One region of the Janthinobacterium sp. 75 genome, then DNA from elsewhere that is predicted to be linked to it. Evidence: predicted binding sites of a transcription regulator. Region 1 holds the regulator's gene; each other region holds the start of a gene.
What was found. Region 1 encodes LexA, which represses DNA repair genes until DNA is damaged. Its sites were predicted from a motif close to ACTGTATNNNNATACAGT; they were not measured.

Region 1 (3,272 bases):
GGAAGTTACGTGCGTAACCGTCTTTGACTTTGACGACTTCGCCGAGGTTACCGACGTTAACAACTTTTTCTAACAGAATGATTTGCATAGTTCTTCTCCAGGAATATCTGACCGATTAAGCGTGGTGCAGATCGGTGTATGGCAGCAGCGCGAGGAAGCGAGCGCGCTTGATTGCGGTGTCAACTTGGCGCTGGTAGTGCGCTTTGGTACCGGTCAGGCGTGCTGGCATGATCTTGCCGTTTTCTTGGACGAAGTCTTTCAGCGTGTCGACGTCTTTGTAGTCGACTTGCTCAACGTGAGCTGCGGTGAAGCGGCAGAACTTCTTGCGTTTGAACAACGGGTTTTGCTGTTTGCGTTTTTCTTTAAGCTTGAGCTTATTTTTGTCGAACTTTTTACCGAATGCCATGTCAGGCTCCTGTATCTAAAATGCGCTAGTCGGGGTGACTGCACTAAAATCAATGATGTGAAACACCAAACTCTTGCTGTTGCGGCTCTTCCTGGCCAGGAAACCCGTGAACTGATAGACCCCGCCCAAGCTTGCCTGGCTGAACCGGCCTGATATTTCACCAGCGGCTAGCGCGGCAACATCAAACTCGGTCAAACGGGCAATTCCTGCTTCCATCTGCTGCGAACTGTGCTGCAATACTGCATTCACAATCGGCAACCCTGCCGGGGTGTAGCGCAATATTTCGCGCTCGGCAATGATGGCGGTTACTTGTAGCTGGTTCAGCGCACGATCCTGGTCAAGAATTAAGCTGCTGCTGCGGCTGGAGCGGCTGCTGGTGCTTCGGTGCGGTGGCTTTTGGCCGCGTCTTCGCGTTGTACCGATTTCATCATCGGCGAAGGAGCTGTTTCAGCTTTCTTCATTTTAACGGTCAGGTGACGCAACACGGCATCATTGAATTTGAATGCTGTTTCCAACTCGACCAGGGTCTCGTTGTCGCATTCGATGTTCAGGCAGATGTAGTGTGCTTTAGGCAGCTTTTGGATCGAGTAAGCCATTTGACGGCGGCCCCAATCTTCCACGCGGTGAACCGAACCGCCGCGGGTGGTTACGCTGGCTTTGTAGCGTTCGATCATCGCGGGCACTTGCTCGCTTTGGTCCGGATGGACGATAAAGACTATTTCATAATGACGCATGCAAACTCCTTCAGGTCGGATTGATAATCGCCCACCCCGGCGTCAAGACGGGTGTGGGAAGGTCAGCCGAAGATTATAACCGCCTTTTGCAAACGTTTCAATCATTCCTTCCACAAGCGCCCGAAAAGCCCGTGCGCCACCGTGCTTTCCGCCTGTGGACAAGTATTTCTTGCCAAATTCGCCGAAAAGACGGAAATCCCCTTGCATAGTGGACGATACTGTACAAAAATACAGACTGTTCATATAGACAGCATTTTAGTATGCACCCACCGCTCATGATCAAGCTGACAGCACGACAAGAACAAATCCTGAACCTGATCAAGGATGCGATTGAAAACACGGGCTTTCCCCCAACCCGTGCCGAAATCGCCAATGAACTGGGTTTCAAATCGGCCAATGCGGCCGAAGAACATTTGCAGGCCCTGGCCCGCAAGGGCGCGATCGAGATTTCGCCCGGCACCTCGCGCGGCATCCGCCTGATCGGTGCGGCGGCGAGCGCGGCCGCCGATGCGCTGGCATCGAAAGTGCCGGCAGCCCTGCTGATGTCGCTGCCCCTGATCGGCCGAGTAGCCGCCGGTTCGCCCATCCTGGCGCAGGAAAACCTGGAAGCGAGCTACAACGTCGACCCCGCCCTGTTCTCGGCCAAGCCTGATTTCCTGCTGAAGGTGCGCGGCTGGTCCATGCGCGACGCCGGCATCATGGATGGCGATTTACTGGCCGTCAAAAAGGTCGACAGTGCCAAGAACGGCCAGATCGTCGTGGCCCGCATCGGCGACGAAGTCACCGTCAAGCGCTACAAGAAAACGGGCTCCGTCATCGAACTGCTGCCGGAAAACCCCGATTTCAAGGTGATTACCGTATCGCCGGAAGATGAGTTCGCCTTGGAAGGCCTGGCCGTAGGTCTGATGCGCAGCTGGCATTAAGTTGCGTGCCGGGGTCAGACCTGCCGGGTCTGACCCCAGTTTTCAGTTTGCCTCAAAACTGGCACATGGCCTAATCACCGACACCGCTCTCAGCCCTCCAGCGCACCACGGAAGTCTTCCAGCAGATCGGCCTCATCCTCGATCCCGACGGATACGCGGATCAGCGATTCGGCGATGCCCATGCTAGCGCGGCGCTCGGCTCCCATCTCATAGAAGATCGTGTGGGCGACGGGAATGACCAGGGTGCGCGTGTCACCCAGGTTGCTAGCCGGAATCGCCAGATTCAGGCGATTCAGGAAATCGAAGCAATCGATGCCATCTTTTAATTCAAAGCTGAACAGCGAACCATAGCTGCGGAACAAGTCCGTCGCCAGCGCGTGCTGCGGGTGCGAGGACAAGCCTGGGTAATGCACTGCCGCCACGCGCGGGTCCGCTTGCAACATGGTGGCCAGCGCCAGGGCGTTCGAGCAGGTACGGTCCATGCGCAAGGCCATGGTTTCCGCGCCGACGGCGATATGGTGCGCCGCCTCCGGACCCAGCGAGGCACCGAAATCGCGCAAGGCCTTGGCGCGGATTTGCGCGATGCCCCACTGCGCCGGCGCCGCCTTTTTATAATTATCGAAAATGTTCGGGTACTGCGTCCAGTCGAATACGCCCGTGTCCGTCAAGCTGCCGCCCAGGGCATTGCCGTGGCCGCCAATCGATTTCGTCAGCGCATTGACCACCAGGCCCGCGCCCACCGCTTTCGGGCGGAACAGGTAGGGCGTGGTCATCGTATTATCGACGATGTACAAGATGCCACGCTCCTTGCACAGCGCGCCGATCTTCGCCAGGTCGGCGATCTGCGTGCGCGGATTGGCGATGGTTTCCACGAAAACAATCCGCGTTTGCGGCGTGATGGCGGCGGCCACATTGGCCACGTCCGTGGCATCGACGAAGGACACGGCGATGCCCTGCCCCGTCACCGTTTGCCACAGGCTGTTGGTATTACCAAACAGAAAAGCCGACGACACCACATGGTCGCCCGCGCGCAGCAAGGATTGCACCACGGCGCCAATGGCGCCCATGCCGGTGGCGAAGCACAGCGTCGCCACGCCATCTTCCATCTTGTTGACCTTGTCTTCCAGCGCGGACACCGTCGGGTTACCCTGGCGGCCGTAGCGAAAGCCCGGCTCCTTGCCCTGGAACACGGACGCCAGCTGGCGTGCA
Region 2 (3,272 bases), 210 kb from region 1:
CGCCCATGGCGCCGGGCCGGGTCGCCACCATCGTGCCGCAGGCGGGCGCCGTGTGTGACGGCATGGCTTACCTGATCACGCCCGAAGTCTTCGCCCACCTCGACCACCGCGAAAAAAATGGCTACCTGCGCCTGGCCACCGACATTAGCTTCGAGGACGGCGGCAAGGTCGAAGGCCTGGTCTACATCGCCAACGAGGAAAACGCCGCTTTCCTCGGTGCCGCCCCGGAACTGGACATCGCGCGCCAGATCGCCCGATCAAACGGCCCCAGCGGCCCGAACAGCGAATACCTGCTGCACCTGGCCAACGCCCTGCGCGAGCTGGGCAAGAACGACCCGCACGTGTTTGCCATCGAGCAACATCTGGCGCAACTCCAGACACCTACCCAGCACAGCGCCGCAGCACACCCCTGCAGCAACAGCACTGACGCTGGTGTAGCTTAAAACAGATCCAGCTGCCCCGCATTCGCCCCTTTTGCCTTGTTCCCCAACGGCGGCACCACCAGCGGCCGGCGGAACTGCGTGCAATCGAGCTGCTTGAAACGCCCCCCTTTGCCGTGCAGCCCCAGCCGATGCACGGCCTTTTCAAAGCGCTGGTGGATGAGGTCGGCCCATACGCCTTCGCCCCGCATGCGCGCGCCGAACGCGCTGTCGTAATCCTTGCCGCCACGCATTTCGCGCACACGGTTCATCACGCGCTGGGCCCGCTCCGGGAAGTGCGCCTCCAGCCATTGCTGGAACAATGGACTCACTTCCCACGGCAGGCGCAGCACCACATAATGGGCGTGGATCGCGCCCGCGTCGCGCACGGCTTCAAGCAGCTGCTCGATTTCCGGCTCCGTCACGAACGGAATGATGGGCGCGATGCTCACGCCCACGGGAATGCCCGCCTCCGTCAGGGTGCGGATGGTGCGCAGCCGCCGCGCTGGCGCGGCCGCGCGCGGCTCCAGGGTGCGCGCAATGGCAGGGTCGAGCGTGGTGACAGTGACGGCCACGGCCGCCAGGCGCCTGGCCGCCATGGGCGCCAGAATGTCGATGTCGCGCTCGATCAGCGACGATTTTGTGATCAGCGCCACGGGATGCTCGCACTCGTGCAGCACTTCCAATACGCGCCGCGTCAGCTGCCGTTCGCGTTCGCACGGCTGATACGCATCGGTATTGACGCCCAGGGCGATCGGTTCGGGCACATACGATGGCTTGGCCAATTCGCGCCGCAACAGTTCGGGGGCGTTCACCTTGGCATAGATGCGGCTCTCGAAATCCAGGCCCGGCGACAGGCCCAGATAGCTGTGCGTGGGACGGGCAAAGCAATAAATGCATCCGTGTTCACAGCCCCGGTACGGGTTCAGCGACACATTGAAGGGCAAGTCGGGCGAAGCATTGCGCGTGAGGATGGTGCGCGCCTGCTCGTCGCTGACCTGCGTCTTCCAACCCGATGCCACCTCCTCCCCGTCCGTTTCATCCAGGCCACCCACGCTCCAGCCGTCATCGAAACCGGCGCGCGCATGCACCTCGTAGCGCCCTTGCAAGTTCGACACGGCTCCGCGCCCCTTGTGAGCTTTCAGCGATTGCGGCGGCAACATGGCTTGCCCGGCGAAGCTGTCATCGTGCTCTGGAATGATTGCTTTCATGAACGGCCCCATTAACTGTATATACGTACAGTATACTATGCCGCTGCGCGGGCAAGATCAAGGGCTGGCGTGATGCCTTTTCACGCTTTTTCAGCATGCTGCATGACATAACTCAACTGCTGCGCGACAAAACCGTCAAATGCCGTGATCAAGGGAACGAACCGGGGTGCATCCTGCTCCAACTGCATCAAGGCATAGCATGTCGCTTCCAGGGTCGATAACTGGTCTGGCGCGTGTGCCTTGCGGATCAGGTAATGGGAAGCGGGCGTGTCGCGCAAGGGCAGGCGCGGCAACTGTTGCAAGCGGGGATTCAGGTACAGCATCTTGCGGCTCTTGCGCCAGGTGGCGTCCAGCACCACCAGCTGCAAGCGGGCCGGATCGAGCAATGTGGCAGGGTCGAGCGCAGGCGGCGGCGCGATGCCCAGCGAACGATCGCCTGGCGTATCCGGGTACAGCAGCACAGTGTGCTTGTCGGCCAGCAATGCGGCGAGCGTGTCAGGGGCAAACTGCTCGCCCGTCAGCATGCGGCTGTTGGGTAGGCTCAGGTGCAGCAAGCGGGCGCTGCCCTTGGCGTTGTGGACTTCCAGCGGATGCTGCAGGATCAGCACGTCCACCGCGTGGGCAACGGGGGTGATCCAGCGGCAGATGCAGCTGGTTTCGGCGCGCAGACAGCTTGGACAGCGCGCGCGTTTGGCGGTTTCAGCCAGGGAGGAGGATGCAGCGGTATGGCTGGAGCTAGAACTGGAGGTACGGCGGGTGGTCATGGCGGAGCGCGTTCGCGGCTGTCTTCAAGCCGCGATTGTAGCGCCCGCGCCATGCCACGGGGAGTCTGCGCTTAAAACTCTTCCCATTCGTCGGCGCCAGACGCCACCGGCGCCTTCGGCGCGCGTGCGCGCATCGCTTCCGCTGGCGCCGCCACGGGCTGCGCTGGCGCACGCCGCACGGCGGCTTGCACGGCAGGCCGCATGGCCGTTCTTGCCGGTGCAGACGCTTTCACAGACGGGGCAGCCCTGGTGGAAACATATTGCTGCGTGGCATCAAGCTTGAATACTCCCACCACCTCGGCCAGCTTGGCTGCCTGTTCCTGCATGGATTCGGCCGCTGCGGCAGCCTCTTCCACCAGGGCCGCATTTTGCTGTGTCACCTGGTCCATCTGGCCGATGGCCTGGTTGACCTGTTCGATGCCGGCACGCTGCTCGTCGCTGGCATCGGTGATCTGGTTCATGATCTGCGTCACATGGCTGATGCTTTGCACGATCTCGTCCATGGTGCGGCCCGCCTTGTCCACCAATTGCGAACCGGCCTCGACCTTTTGCACGGAATCGTCGATCAAGCCCTTGATTTCCTTGGCCGCCGCGCTGGAGCGCTGCGCCAGGTTGCGCACCTCGGAGGCCACCACGGCAAAGCCGCGGCCCTGTTCGCCAGCCCTGGCCGCTTCCACGGCCGCGTTCAGGGCCAGGATATTCGTCTGGAAGGCGATGGCGTCGATGACGCTGATGATATCGACAATCTTGCGCGAGGAATCGTTGATCGAGCCCATGGTGCTGACCACTTCCGACACCACCACGCCGCCCTTGCTGGCGATCTGCGAGGCGTCGATGGCCAGCTGGTTGGCGCTGCGCGCATTGTCGGCATTGAGTTT
Region 3 (3,272 bases), 1.5 Mb from region 1:
GCGCCAGCCGCACCACTGTACTCATGCGACCTGCAGCTCCGGCCATAAATTCATCTGCTGCGGCGCTTCCGCCATGGCGCGGCGCAGGTGTTCGGAGGCGGTGGTATCGCGCGCGGGAAAGTAGTCGGCCGTGATGATGAAGGGGGCGATTTTCTTCATGCTGCAGCGCAGGCGCGACAAGTCGGCGTAGCGCACTTGCCGCAGCCGGCGCAGGTCGACGATGCGCTGCGCGTTGCGCAGGCCGATGCCGGGCACGCGGGCGATCATGTGCTGCGCCGCACGGTTCAAGTCCAGCGGAAAATGTTCGCGGTGCGCCAGCGCCCAGGCCAGCTTGGGATCGATATCGAGCGCCAGATTGCCGCCCGTGGCGGGCAGCAGTTCGCTGGCCTGGAAACCATAGCTGCGCAGCAGGAAATCGGCTTGATACAGCCGGTGTTCGCGCAGCATAGGCGGCGGCGCCAGCGGCACGCTTTTCGGGCTGTCGGGGATCGGGCTGAAGGCCGAGTAGTACACGCGCTTGAGCTTGTAGCTGCCGTACAAGGTCTCGGCAGTGGAGAGAATTTGCTGGTCGTCGCTGGCGTCGGCGCCGACGATCATTTGCGTGCTTTGCCCGGCCGGCGCGAAGCGCGGCGAGCGCGGTTCTTCCGCTTTCTCATCGAGCTTGCGGCGGATGGCGCCCATTGCCAGTTTAATCGTATGCACGCTTTTTTCCGGCGCCAGCTTTTGCACGCTGTCTTGCGTCGGCAGTTCGATATTGACGCTGAGCCGGTCGGCATAGCGGCCCGCCTGCGCGATCAGGGCCGGATCGGCGTCGGGGATGGTTTTCAGATGAATATAGCCACGGAACTGGTGTACCTCACGCAACTCGCGCGCCACCTGCACCAGCTGCTCCATCGTGTAGTCGGCCGACTGGATGATGCCGGAACTGAGGAACAGGCCGTCGATATAGTTGCGCAGGTAAAAGTCGCTCGTCAGCTTGACCACCTCGGCCACCGTAAACCGCGCGCGCGGCACGTTCGAGCTACGGCGGTTGACGCAGTACTGGCAATCGTACAGGCAGTAATTGGTCAGCAGCACTTTCAGCAGCGAAACGCAGCGCCCGTCCGGCGTGTAGCTGTGGCAGATGCCCATGCCGGAGGTGGCGCCAAAGCCGTCCTTGCCGATGGAATCGCGTTTGGGCGCCCCGCTGCTGGCGCAGGACGCGTCGTACTTGGCCGCGTCGGCCAGGATTTCCAGCTTGTCCGTCAGTTCCATGGGGTGCCTCAATATACTGTGTTTATATACAGTATATCAGGGAATGCACTTTGTGCTGGCTTGACTTGTGCCATGGCAGAACGCTGTATATCGGTGTATATTACGCTCCTTGTTCACCGTTCACTTACAAGGATACGATCATGCGTCTCACCTCGCCCGCCCGCCTGCTTGGCACCGCTCTTCTCGCTACCGCCGCCACCTCCGCTTTTGCCGGCGAAGTGGTGGTGTCGGCCGCGGCCAGCCTGACGAATGCGTTCAAGGATGCGGCGCAAGGCTATGAGGCGCAGTATCCGGGCAGCAAGGTGTCCCTGAACTTTGCCGCCTCGGGCGTGCTGCTGCAGCAGATCGTCAAGGGCGCGCCCGTGGACGTATTTGCCTCGGCCGATCAGGAAACCATGGATGCGGCGCAAAAGCAGGGCCTGGTGCTGCCGGCGGACCGCATGGACTTCGTCGGCAACAGCCTGGTGCTGATCGTGCCGCACGACAGCAAGCTGGGCATCAAGAGCTTGAGCGACCTGACGCACAAGGGCGTGACCCGCGTGGCCATCGCCAACCCGGCCAGCGTGCCCGTTGGCCGCTATTCGGAAGGCGCGCTGAAAAAGGCGAATCTGTGGCAAGCCGTGCAGACTAAAGCCATCGGCACGCAGAACGTGCGCCAGTCGCTCGACTACGTGGCGCGCGGCGAAGTCGATGCAGGCTTTGTCTACGCCACCGACGCGGCCATCATGAAGGATAAAGTGAACGTGGTAATGGACGTGCCGTTGGAGGCGCCCGTGCTGTACCCGATTGCCACCATCAAGGGCAGCAGCAATGCCGCCGAAGCGAAGCGCTTCGTCAGCTACCTGCAAACGGCACCGGCGCAAGCCATTCTCGCCAAGTACGGTTTCAAGAAGCCATAATTTAAGCACGCGCCCGCATGGATATCGCCTGGACCGCGCTGGCCCTGTCGCTCAAAGTAGCGGCCTGGGCCACGGCGCTCAATTTGTTGCTCGGCATCGGTACGGGCTATCTGCTGGCGCGCGCGCGTTTTCCCGGGCGCGAGCTGCTCGACGCCCTGTTGACCCTGCCGATGGTGATGCCGCCCACCGTGCTCGGCTACTATCTGCTGGTGCTGCTGGGCCGGCGCGGCACCCTGGGCATCTGGCTGCAGGATAACTTCGGCATCAACCTCATCTTTACCTGGCAGGGCGCCGTGATCGCTTCCACGGTGGTGGCCTTTCCCCTCGTCTTCAAGCCGGCGCGGGCCGCCTTCGAGGCGGTCGACGGCCAGCTGGAGCAGGCGGCTCGCGTGCTGGGCATTTCTGAAATCGCCATCTTTTTCCGTGTAACCTTACCGCTGGCCTGGCGTGGCATCCTCGCTGGCGTGCTGCTGGGTTTTGTGCGCGCGCTGGGCGAGTTTGGCGCCACCCTGATGGTGGCCGGCAGCATTCCCGGCAAGACGCAAACCCTGTCGGTGGCCGTGTATGAAGCCGTGCAGGCGGGCCAGGACGACGTGGCCAACACCCTGGTGCTGATCACTTCCTTTGTCTGTATCGTGGTGCTGCTGTCGGCTGGCCGCCTGGCGCCCGGGCGCATCGCGCACAAATGACGCCAATGACGACGCCTATGCAACTCGACCTCGACCTTCGCGCCACCTTGCGCTCCGGCAAACGCCGCTTCGACTTGCAGGTGAAATGCACGTCCGAGTGTCAGCGCATCGCCATGTATGGCCCGTCTGGCGCCGGCAAGAGCATGACCCTGAAAGCCATTGCCGGACTCTTCACGCCTGACGCCGGCCATATCCGCCTGAACGGGCGCACCCTGTTCGATTCGGCCGCTGGCATCAATTTGCCGCCGCAGCAACGCAACGTGGCGTATCTGTTTCAGGATTACGCGCTGTTCCCGCACCTGACGGTGCGCCAGAACGTGGGCTTTGGCCTGGCGCGGGGCTGGTTCAACCCGCGCGCGCGCGAAAAGCTGGCCAAGGTCGAGCATTGGCTAGCCGCATTTCATTTGCAGGAACTGGCGCACCAGTTTCC

Region 2: a site for LexA is predicted at 1,645-1,662, ahead of C8C89_RS12275 (PA0069 family radical SAM protein). Genes of this name have one in related genera too.
Region 3: a site for LexA is predicted at 1,270-1,287, ahead of C8C89_RS04565 (putative DNA modification/repair radical SAM protein). Genes of this name have one in related genera too.

The regions. Positions count from the first base shown of each region.
Region 1 is NZ_SORD01000001.1:2,492,308-2,495,579, reverse strand. It holds gene rplI (50S ribosomal protein L9) at 1-88, opposite strand, end outside; gene rpsR (30S ribosomal protein S18) at 116-406, opposite strand; gene priB (primosomal replication protein N) at 422-730, opposite strand; gene rpsF (30S ribosomal protein S6) at 751-1,140, opposite strand; gene lexA (transcriptional repressor LexA) at 1,416-2,063, shown strand; gene C8C89_RS11330 (cystathionine gamma-synthase family protein) at 2,153-3,272, opposite strand, start outside.
Region 2 is NZ_SORD01000001.1:2,704,656-2,707,927, reverse strand. It holds gene C8C89_RS12280 (gamma-glutamylcyclotransferase) at 1-443, shown strand, start outside; gene C8C89_RS12275 (PA0069 family radical SAM protein) at 440-1,582, opposite strand; gene C8C89_RS12270 (tRNA-uridine aminocarboxypropyltransferase) at 1,711-2,394, opposite strand; gene C8C89_RS12265 (methyl-accepting chemotaxis protein) at 2,466-3,272, opposite strand, start outside.
Region 3 is NZ_SORD01000001.1:971,161-974,432, forward strand. It holds gene C8C89_RS04560 (UdgX family uracil-DNA binding protein) at 1-25, opposite strand, end outside; gene C8C89_RS04565 (putative DNA modification/repair radical SAM protein) at 22-1,254, opposite strand; gene modA (molybdate ABC transporter substrate-binding protein) at 1,395-2,153, shown strand; gene modB (molybdate ABC transporter permease subunit) at 2,171-2,842, shown strand; gene C8C89_RS04580 (ATP-binding cassette domain-containing protein) at 2,860-3,272, shown strand, end outside.